2 regions of the Bradyrhizobium sp. SZCCHNR1002 genome follow, and region 1 is predicted to be linked to the other one. Evidence: predicted binding sites of a transcription regulator. Region 1 holds the regulator's gene; the other holds the start of a gene.
The links. The regulator HrcA, encoded in region 1, represses chaperone genes, less so after heat shock. The targets are predictions, from matches to a motif close to GTTAGCACTCNCNNNNNGNGAGTGCTAAC.

Region 1 (7,455 bases):
CGGGCCGGGCATAGATCAGGTCGAAGGAATAGCGGTCGAACGCGCCGCGCGCGATCGCCACCGCCTGCATCGCTTCCTCCGCCGTGTGCAGACGTCCCAGCATCTTCAGCGAGGCATCGTCCATCGCCTGGACGCCGAGCGAGACGCGGTTGACGCCGGCGGCGCGATAGCCGGCAAAGCGCGTCGCCTCGACGCTGGTCGGATTGGCTTCCAGCGACACCTCGACGTCACCGGCGACGCGCCAGTGCTTGCCGATCGCATCCAGAATCGCGCCGACGGTCTGCGGCTGCATCAGCGACGGCGTGCCGCCGCCGAGGAAGATCGAGGTGACGGTGCGGGGTCCAATGCGGGCGGCGGTGGTCGCGATCTCCTGCGCGAAGGCGCGGGCGAAACGCTCCTGGTCGATGGCGGCGTGGCGGACGTGACTGTTGAAGTCGCAATACGGACATTTCGACAGGCAGAACGGCCAGTGCACATAGACGCCGAACGCTTCGCTGTCAGCGCTGGTCAAGGCAGATCTCCGCGAGCTTCACGAAGGCGCGGGCCCGGTGCGACAGGCCGAGGCCGAGCGGCGGCAATCCGTGCTTCTCGATGCTGGTCATCTCGCCGAAGGTGCGATCGTGCCCGTCGGGCAGGAACATCGGGTCGTAGCCGAAGCCGGCCGTGCCCCGCGGCGGCCAGACCAGGGTGCCGTCGACCCGCGCCTCGACCTCCTCGATGTGGCCGTCAGGCCAGGCGACGCACAGCGCCGAGACGAAATGGGCGCCGCGGCGGTCGGCGCTGACAGCGCCACGCTCCTGCAGCAGCCGCTCGATCCGCGTCATCGCCGCAGTGAAGTCCTTGCCCGGGCCGGCCCAGCGCGCCGAGTAGATGCCCGGCGCGCCGTCGAGCCCATGCACCACGATGCCCGAATCGTCGGCGAAGGCCGGCAGTTGCGCAGCCTCTGCCGCGGCCACCGCCTTGATGCGGGCATTGGCTTCGAACGTCTCGCCGGTCTCGTCGGGCTCGCCGAGCCCGAGCTCGCCGGCCGAAACCGCCTCGATGCCGTAGGGCGCCAGCAGCTCGCGCATCTCGGCGAGCTTGCCGGGATTGTGGGTCGCAATGACGATGCGGCCGGTGAGCTTGCGGTGGCTGCTGCTCACGCGACCGCCATCTTCTGCAAATCGACCAGCCGGGCGACGCCCTTGCGTGCCAGCGCCATCAGCGCCAGGAACTCGGCCTCGGTGAACGGGGTCTTCTCCGCCGTGCCCTGCACCTCGATGATGCGGCCGTCGCCGGTCATGACGAAATTGGCGTCCGTCTCGGCCTCGGAATCCTCGGCATAGTCGAGATCGAGCACCGGCGTGCCGTTGTAGATGCCGCAGGAGATCGCGGCGACGTTGGCGCGCAGCACCTCGGTCTTGATCATGTTGCGCGACTTCATCCAGCGGATGCAGTCGGCCAGCGCGACCCAGGCGCCGGTGATCGAGGCGGTGCGGGTGCCGCCATCGGCCTGCAGCACGTCGCAATCGACCGTGATCTGGCGCTCGCCGAGCGCTTCCAGGTCGATCGCGGTGCGCAGCGAGCGGCCGATCAGGCGCTGGATCTCGACGGTGCGCCCGGTCTGCTTGCCGGCCGAGGCCTCGCGCCGGGTCCGCTCCAGCGTGGCGCGCGGCAACATGCCGTATTCGGCGGTAATCCAGCCGCGCCCCTGGCCCTTGAGCCAGGGCGGCAGCCTGTCCTCGAGCGTGGCGGTGACCAGGACATGGGTGTCGCCGAACTTCACCAGGCAGGAGCCCTCGGCATATTTGACGACGCCGCGTTCCAGGCTCACGGCCCGCAATTCATCCGGTGCACGGCGGCTCGGCCGCATGATTCTCTCCGTAAAAAGGCAGAAGGCCCATCTGATCGGCCTTGTAGGAGCCGGGACCCGCAGCGGCAAGGGCATAATCGGGCGCGAATCAGCGCCGGAGCACCCGCTCAAGATCGGCTTGCCACCGAGCCGCCGCATGGCCAAATTACATGCAGATGGGTGAGGAGGATATCTGGTGGCCCACCACGATCCGATCAACCTGATGACACCGCCCGCGGGGCTCGCGCAGCTCAATGAGCGGTCGCGCGAGATCTTTCGCCAGATCGTCGAGAGCTACCTCGCGACCGGCGAGCCCGTCGGCTCGCGCAACATTTCGCGGCTGATCGCGGTTCCCTTGTCGCCGGCCTCCGTGCGCAACGTGATGGCCGATCTGGAGCAGCTCGGCCTGATCTATGCGCCGCATACCTCGGCCGGCCGGCTGCCGACCGAGGCGGGCTTGCGCTTCTTCGTCGACGCCCTGATGCAGGTCGGCGACATGACCGAGGCCGAGCGGCAGGCGATCCAGAGCCAGCTTGCCTCCGTCGGCCGCGCCCAGTCCGTGGAAGCGGCGCTGGACGAGGCGTTGACACGGCTCTCCGGTCTGACCCGTGCCGCCGCCGTGGTTCTCACCGCCAAGTCCAACACGCGGCTGAAGCACATCGAATTCGTCCGCCTGGAGCCGGAGCGCGCGCTGGTCGTGCTGGTCGGCGAGGACGGTCAGGTCGAAAACCGCGTGCTGACGCTGCCGCCCGGCGTGCCGTCCTCGGCGCTCACCGAGGCCGCCAATTTCCTCAATTCGCGGATTCGCGGACGGACCCTGGCGGAAGCCCGGCTCGAGCTCGAGACGGCACTGGCGCGCGACCGGGCCGAGCTCGATCAGCTGACGCAGAAGGTGATCGCCGCAGGAGTCGCCAGCTGGTCGGGCGGTGACAGCGACGACCGTCAGCTCATCGTGCGTGGTCACGCCAATCTGCTCGAGGATCTGCATGCACTCGAAGATCTCGAACGCGTCCGCCGGTTGTTCGACGATCTCGAGACCAAGCGCGGCGTCGTCGATCTGCTCGGGCGTGCGGAGAGCGCGGAAGGTGTTCGCATCTTCATCGGCTCGGAGAACAAGCTGTTCTCGCTGTCCGGCTCGTCGACGATCGTCTCGCCTTATTCGGACGCCACCGGACGCATCGTCGGCGTGCTCGGCGTCATCGGCCCGACCCGCCTGAACTATGCCCGCGTGATTCCGACCGTCGATTACGCGGCACGTCTGGTCAGCCGTCTGTTGGGCGGCTGACATTCGACATGGTTAACCCGCAAAGGGCGCCGCCGTCAGGCCGTGCTTGATTTTCCACGCCCAAAGCACGATATCCCGCCCATATCACAAACCCGTCAGCCGAACTTGCGAGTCTGTCAATGACCGATCCCGACCTGCACAAGAACGATCCGGAAAACCCGGCGCAGGCCAGCGAACCCGTGGTCTCCAAACCTTACATCATGCCTGACGACCCCGAGACCGGCTCAGCGGAGGCTCTCGCCAAGGAGGCCGCCGAAGCACGCGACAGGATGCTGCGCACGCTGGCCGAGATGGAGAACCTGCGCAAGCGGACCGCCCGCGAGGTCGCCGACGCGCGGATGTACGGCATCACCGGCTTCGCGCGCGACGTGCTCGACATCGCCGACAATCTGCAGCGCGCGCTCGATGCCGTGCCGGCGGAAACGCGGGACAATGCCGATCCCGGCCTGAAGTCGCTGATCGAGGGCGTCGAGCTCACCGAGCGCTCGCTGCTCAATACGCTGGAGAAGAACGGCGTCAAGAAGTTCGATCCGACGGGGCAGAAGTTCGATCCCAACTTCCAGCAGGCGATGTACGAGGTCCCGGATGCGTCGGTGCCGTCGGGCACCGTGGTGCAAGTCGTCCAGGCCGGCTTCATGATCGGCGAGCGCGTGCTGCGCCCGGCGCTGGTCGGCGTGTCCAAGGGCGGCGCCAAGGCGGCGCCGGCGGCCGGCAACGACCAGTCGAACAGCGCGGCCTGACGCGGCCGCTGCTGCGGTTTTGACGTCCAGCTTCATTTGAAGACGAGAGGCGCCGATCCGGAATCGGATGCGGCGCCTCAATGCCGTCTGACTTGGCATGTGTCGGCGTTGCCGCCCCCACCAGACAGATCCCCGGCACCGGCAAATTGCGCCTTAACCAACCTCCGCTAGCGTCAGGCCGACTCTCGCAGAGGATCGTTCCATGAGCTCCCAGTTCGAAGCTGTGACGCGCCAGTCGCTGGCTCCGCCGGCGCGTGAGCGGCTGGCCATGACGCCGTGGCTGATGATCGGCGCCGTGTTCATCATCGCCATCCTGCTGCGCCAGGTCGTTCCGTTGAATACCGACGTCAGCTGGCTGTTGGTGGTCGGCGAGCGCATGCTGGACGGCCAGAAGCTTTATCGCGACATCATCGAGATCAATCCGCCGATGGCGGCGTTCGCCTATCTGCCGGGCGTCGCGCTGGGGCGCCTGCTGCATGTCGATCCGCGTCATGTCATCGACGCGCAGCTGCTGTTGCTGGCGGCCGGCTCGCTCTACGTCACCTCACGCATCATCCGGCTGTCGCAATCATCGGCAGCCCTGAGCTGGGGTCCGTTCGCGATCTGGGCTGCGGCCGTCCTGACGATCCTGCCGATGCACGTGTTCGGCCAGCGTGAGCATATCGCCACGCTCACCTTCCTGCCGGGGCTCGCGGTGTATGCGTTGCGCAGCGAGCGCGAGCCCGTGCCGGCCTGGGCGGTCATCGTTGCCGGAATCGGGGTCGGTATCACGCTCGCCTTCAAACCATTCTTCACGTTCCCCGCCCTGTTCTGCATTCTGGCGGGTGTCGTCCGTTCCCGCGCATGGCTTCAGACGTTCGCCCCCGAGAACATCATCGCCGGCATGATCGTGTCGGCCGTCAGTCTCGGCACCTACCTGCTTTATCCCGAGTACTTCACCGTCACCTATCCGCTGGTGCGCGACACCTATCTGTCGTGGTCGATGTCGCCGTCCGTCATCTTCCTGAACATGGCGACGCTTCTCCTCGTCGTCGCGCTCGCGACCGTCGCGTTGACGCGACGGAGCGGCAGGCTCGATGGGCCGTTGCTCGCCTTGATTCTTGCCTCCCTCGGATTTGCGATCTCGTTCTTTCTGCAGCGCCGCGGCTGGCCGTATCATTCTTATCCGATGGTCGCGGTCGCCATGCTCACGATGGGCTACGCCGTGCTGACGGACACTGACGCCACCTCGCAGCCGCGCCGCTTCGGCGCAGCGACGGCCGTGATTCTGATCGCGGCCTTTGCCCTCGGCCTGCAATGGTTCAACACGAGAATTGGCGTCGGTCCACTGCCGGAGGCTTTGGCCAAGCTCAAGCCGCATCCGCGCCTGCTGGTGCTGAGCGGCGAGGCGGCGATCGGTCATCCGCTGGTGCGGGACATCGGCGGCGTCTGGGTGTCGCGTCAGGAGAATCTGTGGATTCGCGAGTTCGTCCGGCTGACGCGCGAGCGGACGTCGGTGGACGCGGCGACCGACGCCCGGCTCAACGCGTATCTGGCGCTGGAGCGAAACTGGCTGGTCGAGGACTTCAGGAACGGCAATCCCGACCTGGTGCTGGTCGACAATCTCAGGGGCGGCTGGGGTGATTGGACGCGCGCCGATGCCGAACTGTCAGAGCTGCTCAAGTCGTATCGGCTGGTCGGAACGGTCGAGGGTGTCGACATCCTCGAACGGGCGGAGTGATTATTTCTGCGCGACGCCGATTGCGAAGGTGTAGGGCACGCGCGAGTAGTTGTCCCTGATCTCGAGTTTCACGCGGGCGAAGGCGCTGCGCAGCAGGTCGTAATAGCCGTCACGATCGCGGACGAAGTGACCGCGATCGTTGTCGAGCAGCCATTTCGCGATCCGCGATTGTCCGTCGCGATAGCAGCCGTCGAGCGTGAACAGCACGCCATCGGCGGCGAGGACGTCGCGGATGTTGGCGAGCGTTGTCTTCAACTCGTCATCGGCGATGTGATGCAGCACGCCGTTCATCATCACGACATCGGCGCCGGCAAACTCCAGGGCCGCGGCCGCATCGAAATGCCGGCAATGGAACGTGCCGAGATGGCCGAAGGACCGCCGCGCATGCGCGATATAGGCCTCGTCGACGTCGAAGCCCGTATAGTCGATTCCGTCGGGAAGATGACGCAGGATGTAGCCGGGGCCGCAGCCGATATCGATGACGCGCATGCCCGGACGCAGGGTCAGATAGTCCCGGATCGCCTTCAGCCGCGCGCCGAAGAAGCCGCCGGCGTTCTGATAGGCCTGGTACAGCGCCGGATGCTTCAATAGCTCCTTCACGAGGAGGCCTCGTCATAGACCGAGCGGCGCAGCTCCGGCCCGGAATGCGCCAGCAAGGTGTTGAGCGGCGGGCTCTCGATCGTCTCCAGCGAATCGGTCGACAGCTGTGGCACGCGGCCGCGCCGATGAATCCGCGAGATCAGGAACAGCGGCCTGTTCTTGGACTGGATGTAGATCCGCCCGACATATTCGCCGATGAGGCCGAGCACCAGCAGCTGCACCGAGGAGATCATGACGACGAGCAGAGTCAAGCTGGTCCAACCGGGCACAGTGCCTGAGAAGATCCAGCTGATGATTGCGGCAATGCCGACGAAGGTCAGCCCGGTCGTCAGCAGCGCGCCGACATAGGTGGCGATCCGCAACGGCACCATCGAGAAGCTGACCAGCGCGTCGGCGGCGAAGCTGATCATCTTCAGCAGTGGATATTTGGTGCTGCCGGCGAAGCGCGGCTTGCGGTCATATTCGTAGGCCACCTGCTTGTAGCCGAGCCAGGCCACCATGCCGCGGATGAAGCGATCGTGCTCCGGCATCTGCACGAGCTGGTCCGAGATGCGCCGGCTCATCAGCCGGAAATCGCCGGTGTCGACGGGAATGTGGACGCGGGTGATCTTCGCGAGCAGGCGGTAGAAGGCCTCGGCCGACCATTTCTTGAAGCGGGTCTCGCCGGCGCGGCTGCGGCGCTGGCCATAGACGACGTCGGCGCCTTCGCGCGCCATCATCTCGTACATCGGCGTCAGCAGCTCGGGCGGATCCTGCAGGTCGGCGTCGATCACCAGCACCAGGTCGCCGCGCACGGTGGAGAGCCCTGCGGTCAGCGCCAATTGGTGGCCGTGGTTGCGCGCCAGCTTGACGGCGACGACGTTGCGATCCTCGGCGAGCAGCGCGTTGATCACCTGCCAGGTCTTGTCGGTGGAGCCGTCGTCGACCAGGATCAGTTCGAACCGGTTGCCGCACAGCGCCCGCGCGGCCGCGGTCATCTGGCGGTGAAACTCGCGCAGGCCCTCCTCCTCGTTGTAGCAGGGCACAACGATCGAGACGAACATCTTGCCGGGGCGCGGCATCTCGTCCTGCGCGTCTGACAAATTTGAGGGCCTCATATTACCGGAAAGGACAGCTTGGCGGCATGTCGCGATCGTTGATGACGACGCGTTAATTGTTCACGAAATTAGCTAGCAGCGCGCGCAATCTACGTAGTACTTCGGAGTAGGCGCGATCTATTGATCCGCGCAATGGCAGCCTGGAGTTAAACATTGCCGGCTATACAGGACAGGACGGTATT
Region 2 (7,455 bases), on a different contig from region 1:
GGACGCCATCCATCCCGGCTTCCATTCGTCTGATATCTGCTGCTCGGTGGCGGTGACCGTGTTCGCGCGCAAGGACGATCCCAAGCGCATCCTCGATGCTGTCAACGCCGTCACTCACTTCGGTCCCGGCGGCCGCGACCGGCTGCACCAGCCGCCGGACGAGGTGATGCAGGGTTTTGACAACAACCCCTTCCTCAAAGGTCTGGAGCGCTTCGCGGTCGGCCATTTCGCCACGCAGGGCGACGGCAATCACTTCGCCTTCGTCGGGCATCTGAAGTCGACGGGGCAGGCGGCGCTGGTGACGCATCACGGCTCGCGCGGCTTCGGCGCGCAGCTCTACAAGCGCGGCATGGCGGTCGCGCGCAAACACACCGCGATCCACGCGCCGAAGGTCCCCGAGCACAGCGCCTGGATCAGGGCGTCGAGCGACGACGGCCGCGCCTATTGGGAGGCGCTGCAGGTGGCGCGGTTGTGGACCAGGGCCAATCATCACGCGATCCATGATCTCGCGGCGGCCAAGCTCGGCAATGCCGTCGCCGACCGGTTCTGGAACGAGCACAACTTCGTCTTCCAGAAGAGCGATGGCCTGTACTACCACGGCAAGGGCGCAACGCCGAATTGGTCCGGCTTCTCGGCCGATGATGACGGCCGCACCATCGTGCCGCTCAACATGGCCGAGCCGGTGCTGATCATCAAGCATCGCGACAACAAGGACGCGCTCGGTTTCGCGCCGCACGGTGCCGGCCGCAATCTCGGCCGCAAGGCATTCTTGCGCGAGCATCGCCCCGACCTTCCCGAGGGCATCGACGCGCGGTTCTATTGCGGCAAGCCCGACCTCTCGGAGCTGCCGCAGGCCTACAAGAATGCGGCGTCAGTACGCGCGCAGATCGCGCGTTTCGGGCTCGGCGAGGTCGTCGACGAGGTGATCCCCTACGGCTCGATCATGGCCGGCGACTGGGAGGACGACGCGCCGTGGCGGAAGAAGCGATCGGTGCCGTCGTAGGCGGGCTCTGCCCGTGCAATAGCCTTTGCGCTTTCGCTTGCGCGTGCGGCATGATTGACCGCAACCATGTCGCGCGCGGCTCAAGTGAAGCTGTGCCGAATGAGGATGATCCATGTCCGATATCATGCCCGTGACGACGCCCGAGGGATCGCCGTTCGTGTCGGTGTGGCTGCACCCGCGGCGCACGATTGCGCGCATCGTCGCGCGGTTGCCGCATCCGCTCGTTGTGCCGCTCGCGGTTGCAGGCGGGGTCGCCTCGGCCATCAACACGGTGCTCGGCTTCGGGACGGCGAACGATCTGTTCGACTGGCGCGCGCTCCTGTTCTGCTTGGCGATCGGGGGCGCGCTAGGCGTGATCAATCTCTATGTCCTCGGCGCGATCGCTGCATGGTTGGTGCGTCGACTGGGCGGCCAGGCGTCGGCCGCGGCGATGCGCGCAGCCCTCGCCTTTGGCGGACTGCCGGTGATTCTCGGCGGCGTCGCGATCGTTGCGGCATCAGCGAGCGCGGGCCAGGTCTCCGGCGTCTCGATGCCGTTGCAGATTCTGGGCGGCATCTGCGGCCTCTGGGCGATGGCCGTGACCGCAGCGATGATGGCCGAGGTCGCAGGCCTCCGTCTTTGGCGGGGCATCCTCACCTATGCCGTTGCGGCGCTGCTGGTGCCGGCGCTCGGCGCGCTGGCCGTCAGAACCTTTGCCTTCCAGCCGTTCAGCGTGCCCGCCGCCTCGATGATGCCGACCCTGCTGGTCGGCGACAACGTGTTCGCGACGAAATACGCCTATGGCTACAGCCGCTATTCGCTGCCATTCGCGCCGCCGCTGTTCGCGGGGCGCATCTTCGGCGCAATGCCCGCGCGCGGCGACGTCGTCGTCTTCCGCCTGCCGCGAGGCGAAGGCGGCGTCGACTACGTCAAGCGGGTGGTCGGCCTGCCCGGAGATCGCGTCCAGATGCGCGACGGCGTGCTTCATCTCAACGGACAGCCGGTCGCGCGCGAGCGGCTGGCCGATGTCGCGGGCGAGGAGGCTTGTGCGGGAAGTTCGCGTCCGGCGAAGCGCTGGCGGGAGACGCTGCCGAACGGCGCGAGCTATGAGACGATCGATTGCCTCGACCACGGCGCCTTCGATGAGACGAACCCGACCACCGTTCCGGCCGGACATCTGTTCATGCTCGGCGACAACAGGGACAATTCGACCGACAGCCGCATGTCACAGATCGGCGCGATCCCGGTCGAGAACCTCATCGGCCGCTTCGGCATGATCTTCTTCTCGGGGGCCGGCGGTGTCGACGAAGGACCGCGGGCCCGGTTCGAGCGGATCGGGACGATGGTGCGCTGAAGCACGCGCCGGAGTGAGGTCGGCAGAGTGTGGGGAAAGCGGCCGCTGAAAGGCGGCAGCGTGCCCGCCATCGTCCTGCAAACTCATCAGCAAGATGGTGGGCATGGCGCCACCCGTTCGCGCCTGCGGCGACGGCGCGGCCGCCTTTGCCCATTCTACTCGTCCAAAGCAAAAAGGGCGCAGCTTGCGCTGCGCCCTTGGTATTCGCGTTGGAAGCCTGACTTTAGAAGTCCATGCCGCCCATGCCGCCGCCCGGAGGCATCGCGGGGCCGCCGGCGTTCTTCTTCGGCAGCTCGGCGACCATCGCCTCGGTGGTGATCAGCAGGCCGGCCACCGACGCTGCGTTCTGGATCGCGGCGCGCACGACCTTGGTCGGGTCGATGATGCCCTTGGACACCATGTTCACGTAGTCGCCGGTCTGCGAGTCGAAGCCGTACGCATACTGCTCCTTCTCGAGGATCTTGCCGACGATGACCGAACCGTCCTCGCCCGCGTTGATCGCGATCTGGCGGGCCGGGGCGGAGAGCGCCTTGCGGACGATCTCGATGCCGGTCTTCTGGTCCTCGTTCTTGGCGCGGACGCCCTTGAGCTGCTCGGAGGCACGGAGCAGGGCGACGCCGCCGCCCGGCAGGATGCCTTCCTCGACAGCCGCGCGGGTCGCATGCATCGCGTCATCCACGCGATCCTTGCGCTCCTTGACCTCGACCTCGGTCGCGCCGCCGACGCGGATGACCGCGACGCCGCCGGCGAGCTTGGCCAGACGCTCCTGCAGCTTCTCGCGGTCGTAGTCCGAGGTGGTCTCCTCGATCTGCGCCTTGATCTGCTGAACGCGCGCCTCGATGTCGGCCTTCTTGCCGGCGCCGTTGACGATCGTGGTGTTCTCCTTGTCGATCATCACCTTCTTGGCGCGGCCGAGCATGGAGAGGTTGACGTTCTCGAGCTTGATGCCGAGGTCTTCCGAGATCGCCTGGCCGCCGGTCAGGATCGCGATGTCCTGCAGCATGGCCTTGCGGCGGTCGCCGAAGCCCGGCGCCTTGACGGCAGCGACCTTCAGGCCGCCACGCAGGCGGTTGACGACGAGCGTGGCCAGAGCCTCGCCCTCGACGTCCTCGGCGACGATGACCAGCGGCTTGCCGGTCTGCACCACGGCCTCGAGCAGCGGCAGCAGCTCGTTCAGCGACGACAGCTTCTTCTCGTTGATGAGGATGTAGGCGTCGTCCATCTCAACGCGCATCTTGTCGGCGTTGGTGACGAAGTAGGGCGAGATGTAGCCGCGATCGAACTGCATGCCCTCGACGACGTCGAGCTCGGTCTCGAGCGACTTGGCTTCCTCGACTGTGATCACGCCCTCGTTGCCGACCTTCTTCATGGCGTCGGCGAGGAACTTGCCGATCTCGGAGTCGCCGTTGGCGGAGATGGTGCCGACCTGGGCGATCTCGTCGTTCGACGTGACCTTCTTGGAGTTCTTGACGAGATCGGCGACGACCGCCTCGACCGCGAGGTCGATGCCGCGCTTCAGATCCATCGGGTTCATGCCGGCGGCAACCGCCTTGGCGCCTTCGCGCACGATGGCCTGGGCCAGCACGGTCGCGGTGGTGGTGCCGTCGCCGGCCGCGTCAGCGGACTTCGAGGCGACCTCGCGCACCATCTGCGCGCCCATGTTCTCGAACTTGTCGTCGAGCTCGATTTCCTTGGCGACGGTGACGCCGTCCTTGGTGATGCGCGGCGCGCCGAACGACTTGTCGAGGACGACGTTGCGGCCCTTCGGACCGAGCGTGACCTTCACGGCATTGGCGAGAATGTCCACGCCGCGCAGCATGCGGTCGCGGGCTTCGACGCCGAACTTTACGTCTTTCGCTGACATATTGGGTTTCCCTGAGTTGAATTGTCTGTCTCACCCCTTGGCGAGGCGCCCGCAGGCGCGCTCCTCAGGGTGAGCGTTGTGCGAGCTTGGATCAGGCGGCCTTCTTCTTGGCGCCGACGTCGGTCAGGACGCCCATGATGTCGCTTTCCTTCATGATCAGCAGCTCCTGGCCGTCGATCTTGACCTCGGTGCCCGACCACTTGCCGAACAGCACGCGATCACCGACCTGGACGTCGAGCGGGACCAGCTTGCCGCTCTCGTCGCGAGCGCCGGGGCCCACCGCGATCACTTCGCCCTGCGAGGGCTTTTCCTTGGCCGAGTCGGGGATGATGATGCCGCCAGCGGTCTTCTCTTCGGCGTCGATGCGCTTGACCACGACGCGGTCGTGAAGCGGACGGAAAGCCATACAGTCCTCCTAAGCAATTGAAGCGATTGTCAGTTTCTGGAGATTTGGCAGTCGATGCCGGCGAGTGCCAGCACGCGGGCTGGATTTAGGGGAGAGTGTCCAGCCGGGCAAGGCCTTGTAGCAGAAAAATTAGCAGTCAACTGCGCGCTCTGCCAAAGCGTTCCGATAGCGTTAACACGAGCGGAACGAAACGCGAAACACCGTATTAGCACCTGGGCTAAGTGGCTGCTAATGCAGCATTTTTCAACATGCCGTTAAACATTTAAGCTTGAGATGGGTTGAGGACATGCGTCACATTTCTTTTGCAGTGAGCGCATCTTTGCCGGGTGGCTCCATCCCGGTTGCCACGCGGACATGCGCTCCAGAAACGGAGGGTTGGCATGGTGTCGAGGGTTGAGGTTTCCGAGGACTTTCGGAAACAGGTGCTGGGTTATGGGCTGACGACCGCGCAGATCCTGTATCGGATGCCGGACCATCGCTCGCTGCTGCAAACCTATGTCTGGCAGAACTACGACCTGTTTCCGAAATTCCCGGCGCTGCAGGATTTCCTGGCGTTCTGGCAGGAGAAGATCGAGGGCCCGTTGCACTCGGTCACGGTGGCGCATTCGAAGCTGATCAAGCCGGCCGAGCTGCGCGCCGTCGACGGCGTGTTCCGGCTGCATTGAGCTGACGGGCACCGCAGCCGTCCCACCACCGGTGTCATTCCGGGGCACGCGTCAGCGCGAGCCCGGAAACCATCGGGCGGCATAACGCGCGGAGGAATGGATTCCGGGCTCGTGCTTCGCACGCCCCGGAATGACGGCCTTTGTTGGAGAAGCTACTGAATCTCTCCAATCCGTATCCCCCTAGCGACGAGGTCGCAGTTCGTAGCCCTGCATGAGCTGTGGTCGCCGCCCCATCACCGGTGTCATTCCGGGGCGCGCGTAGCGCGAGCCCGGAATCCATCGGGCGGCATAACGCGCGGAGGAATGGATTCCGGGCTCGTGCTTCGCACGCCCCGGAATGACGACCTTTGTTGGAGAAGCTGCTGACGTTCGACAACATGTGCTAGCCTTGCATCGAGGACTCGCAGGGAGAGCACCATGGCCAGCAAGAGCCGCATCACCAAACCGGCATCACGCGCCGCCGCCAAGGCCGCAGCGCTGAAGACCAGCAAGAGTAGCAAGGCGGCTGCGAAGGCGCCCGCCAAAGCCAGCGCAAAGGCCATCGCCAAGACCATCGCCAAGACGCTTGGCAACACGCCCGCCAGGCCGGGCAGGGCCGTTGCGCCGTCCGCGCGCAAGGCGCTCGTGAGCAAGGGGCGGCCGGCGCCGGCGCCGCGGCGGCCGAAGCAGAAGGTCGCGATCTCTCACCACCGCGAGGAGGATTTCAAGGCCGACGGCCTGCGCGCCTATGCGCATTATCGCGATCTCGGCATCGCCGCCGCCACCCATGGCCTCGCACGCGCGCATGTCATCCGCATGCTGCCGCCGTGCAATCCGCTGGAGGTGTCGAAGCTGCACACCCATGCCGTCGACTTCCAGATGGTCTATGTGCTCAAGGGCTGGGTGAAGAGCTACCTCGAAGGCGTTGGCGAGACCCTGATGAAGGAGGGCAGCTGCTGGACGCAGCCGCCGAAGATCCGGCACATGATCCTCGACTATTCCGACGACGTCGAGCTGCTCGAAGTGATCCTGCCGGCCGACTTCAAAACCGTCGAACTTACGACGTAAAGGCGACAGAAACGGATGGAAACATTTCACGCGCGATGGACGGCGGCCGTCGCGCGTGTGTGTTGACGTCCAGTCCCGCGTGATGGGGACGGATGGGCCGGCGACGGATGCGGAGCGGCGTTCGGCGCGGGCTTGTGTAAGGCGTATCCGTCCCGTTGCCCTCCTTCGTCGTTCAATACGCTCCCACGGCCAAGCGCGCGCCACGGCTGCATGCGCCCGCGCAGCCAGGTGTTGCCGGCTCGACCGCAGCGTCAGCTCCCGCGCATCGTGAGGACATCGACTGGCTCCGCGCCATCGCGGTGCTCGCCGTCATCGGCTTCCACTTCGAAGCGCCCGCCATCTTCGGCGGCTTCGTCGGTGTCGACATCTTCTTCGTGATCTCCGGCTATCTGATCACCGGCATCATCACGGCCGAGATCGCCAAAGGGCAGTTCTCGTTTGCCGGCTTCTATGAACGGCGTGTGCGGCGACTGCTGCCGGCGCTCTATGTCATGGTGGCGTTCGCCGCGATCCCGGCATCCTGGGATCTGCTGACCTCGGAGCGCGCCGAGTTCTCCCGCTCGGCCATGGCCGTCGTCACCTTCACCTCGAACATCTTCTTCTGGCAGCAGTCCGGCTATTTCGACCATGCCGCGGTGGAGAAGCCGCTGCTGCACACCTGGTCGCTCGCCGTCGAGGAGCAGTTCTATCTCGTGCTTCCCGTGGTGATCTGGGGCGTGTTGCGGATCGCGCGCGGCCGCCGGCTGGCGCTGCCCGTCACGCTGCTGGCGCTCGCGGCCGGCTCGTTCGCGCTTGGCCTCATGCTGATGCGAGGAGGCGCCTCCGCGAGCGCCTTCTTCCTGAGCCCGCCGCGGGCCTGGGAATTCCTGCTCGGCAGCCTCGTTGCTGTCTCCGGCCTTCCGGCTCCGCAGGCCGGCCTGGTCCAGCGCTCGACCCGCATGCTGTCGCTGCTGCTGATGGCGATCCCGATCCTGTCGCTGCGCCCGGGGCCTGGCTTTCCCGGCATCAACGCGCTCGCGCCGTGCCTCGGCGCCGCGTTGTTCTTGTGGAGTGGCGCCGGTGTCGCCAACGTGCCGCGCAGCCGGCTGTCGCCGCTCGGCGTGGCGGCGTTCGTCGGCCGCATCTCCTACTCGCTCT

Region 2: the regulator HrcA is predicted to act here: its motif matches at 4,650-4,678, upstream of groES (co-chaperone GroES).

What each region holds. Positions count from the first base shown of each region.
Region 1 covers NZ_JAUHIS010000003.1:365,674-373,128, reverse strand. Annotated here, with positions in the region: gene hemW (radical SAM family heme chaperone HemW) at 1-511, opposite strand, end outside; gene rdgB (RdgB/HAM1 family non-canonical purine NTP pyrophosphatase) at 498-1,142, opposite strand; gene rph (ribonuclease PH) at 1,139-1,852, opposite strand; gene hrcA (heat-inducible transcriptional repressor HrcA) at 2,028-3,116, shown strand; gene grpE (nucleotide exchange factor GrpE) at 3,236-3,856, shown strand; gene QX108_RS17965 (hypothetical protein) at 4,059-5,576, shown strand; gene QX108_RS17960 (class I SAM-dependent methyltransferase) at 5,577-6,176, opposite strand; gene QX108_RS17955 (glycosyltransferase family 2 protein) at 6,173-7,258, opposite strand.
Region 2 covers NZ_JAUHIS010000011.1:7,233-14,687, forward strand. Annotated here, with positions in the region: gene QX108_RS32560 (RtcB family protein) at 1-1,003, shown strand, start outside; gene lepB (signal peptidase I) at 1,128-2,336, shown strand; gene groL (chaperonin GroEL) at 2,560-4,200, opposite strand; gene groES (co-chaperone GroES) at 4,292-4,606, opposite strand; gene QX108_RS32580 (usg protein) at 4,987-5,271, shown strand; gene QX108_RS32585 (cupin domain-containing protein) at 5,689-6,318, shown strand; gene QX108_RS32590 (acyltransferase family protein) at 6,474-7,455, shown strand, end outside.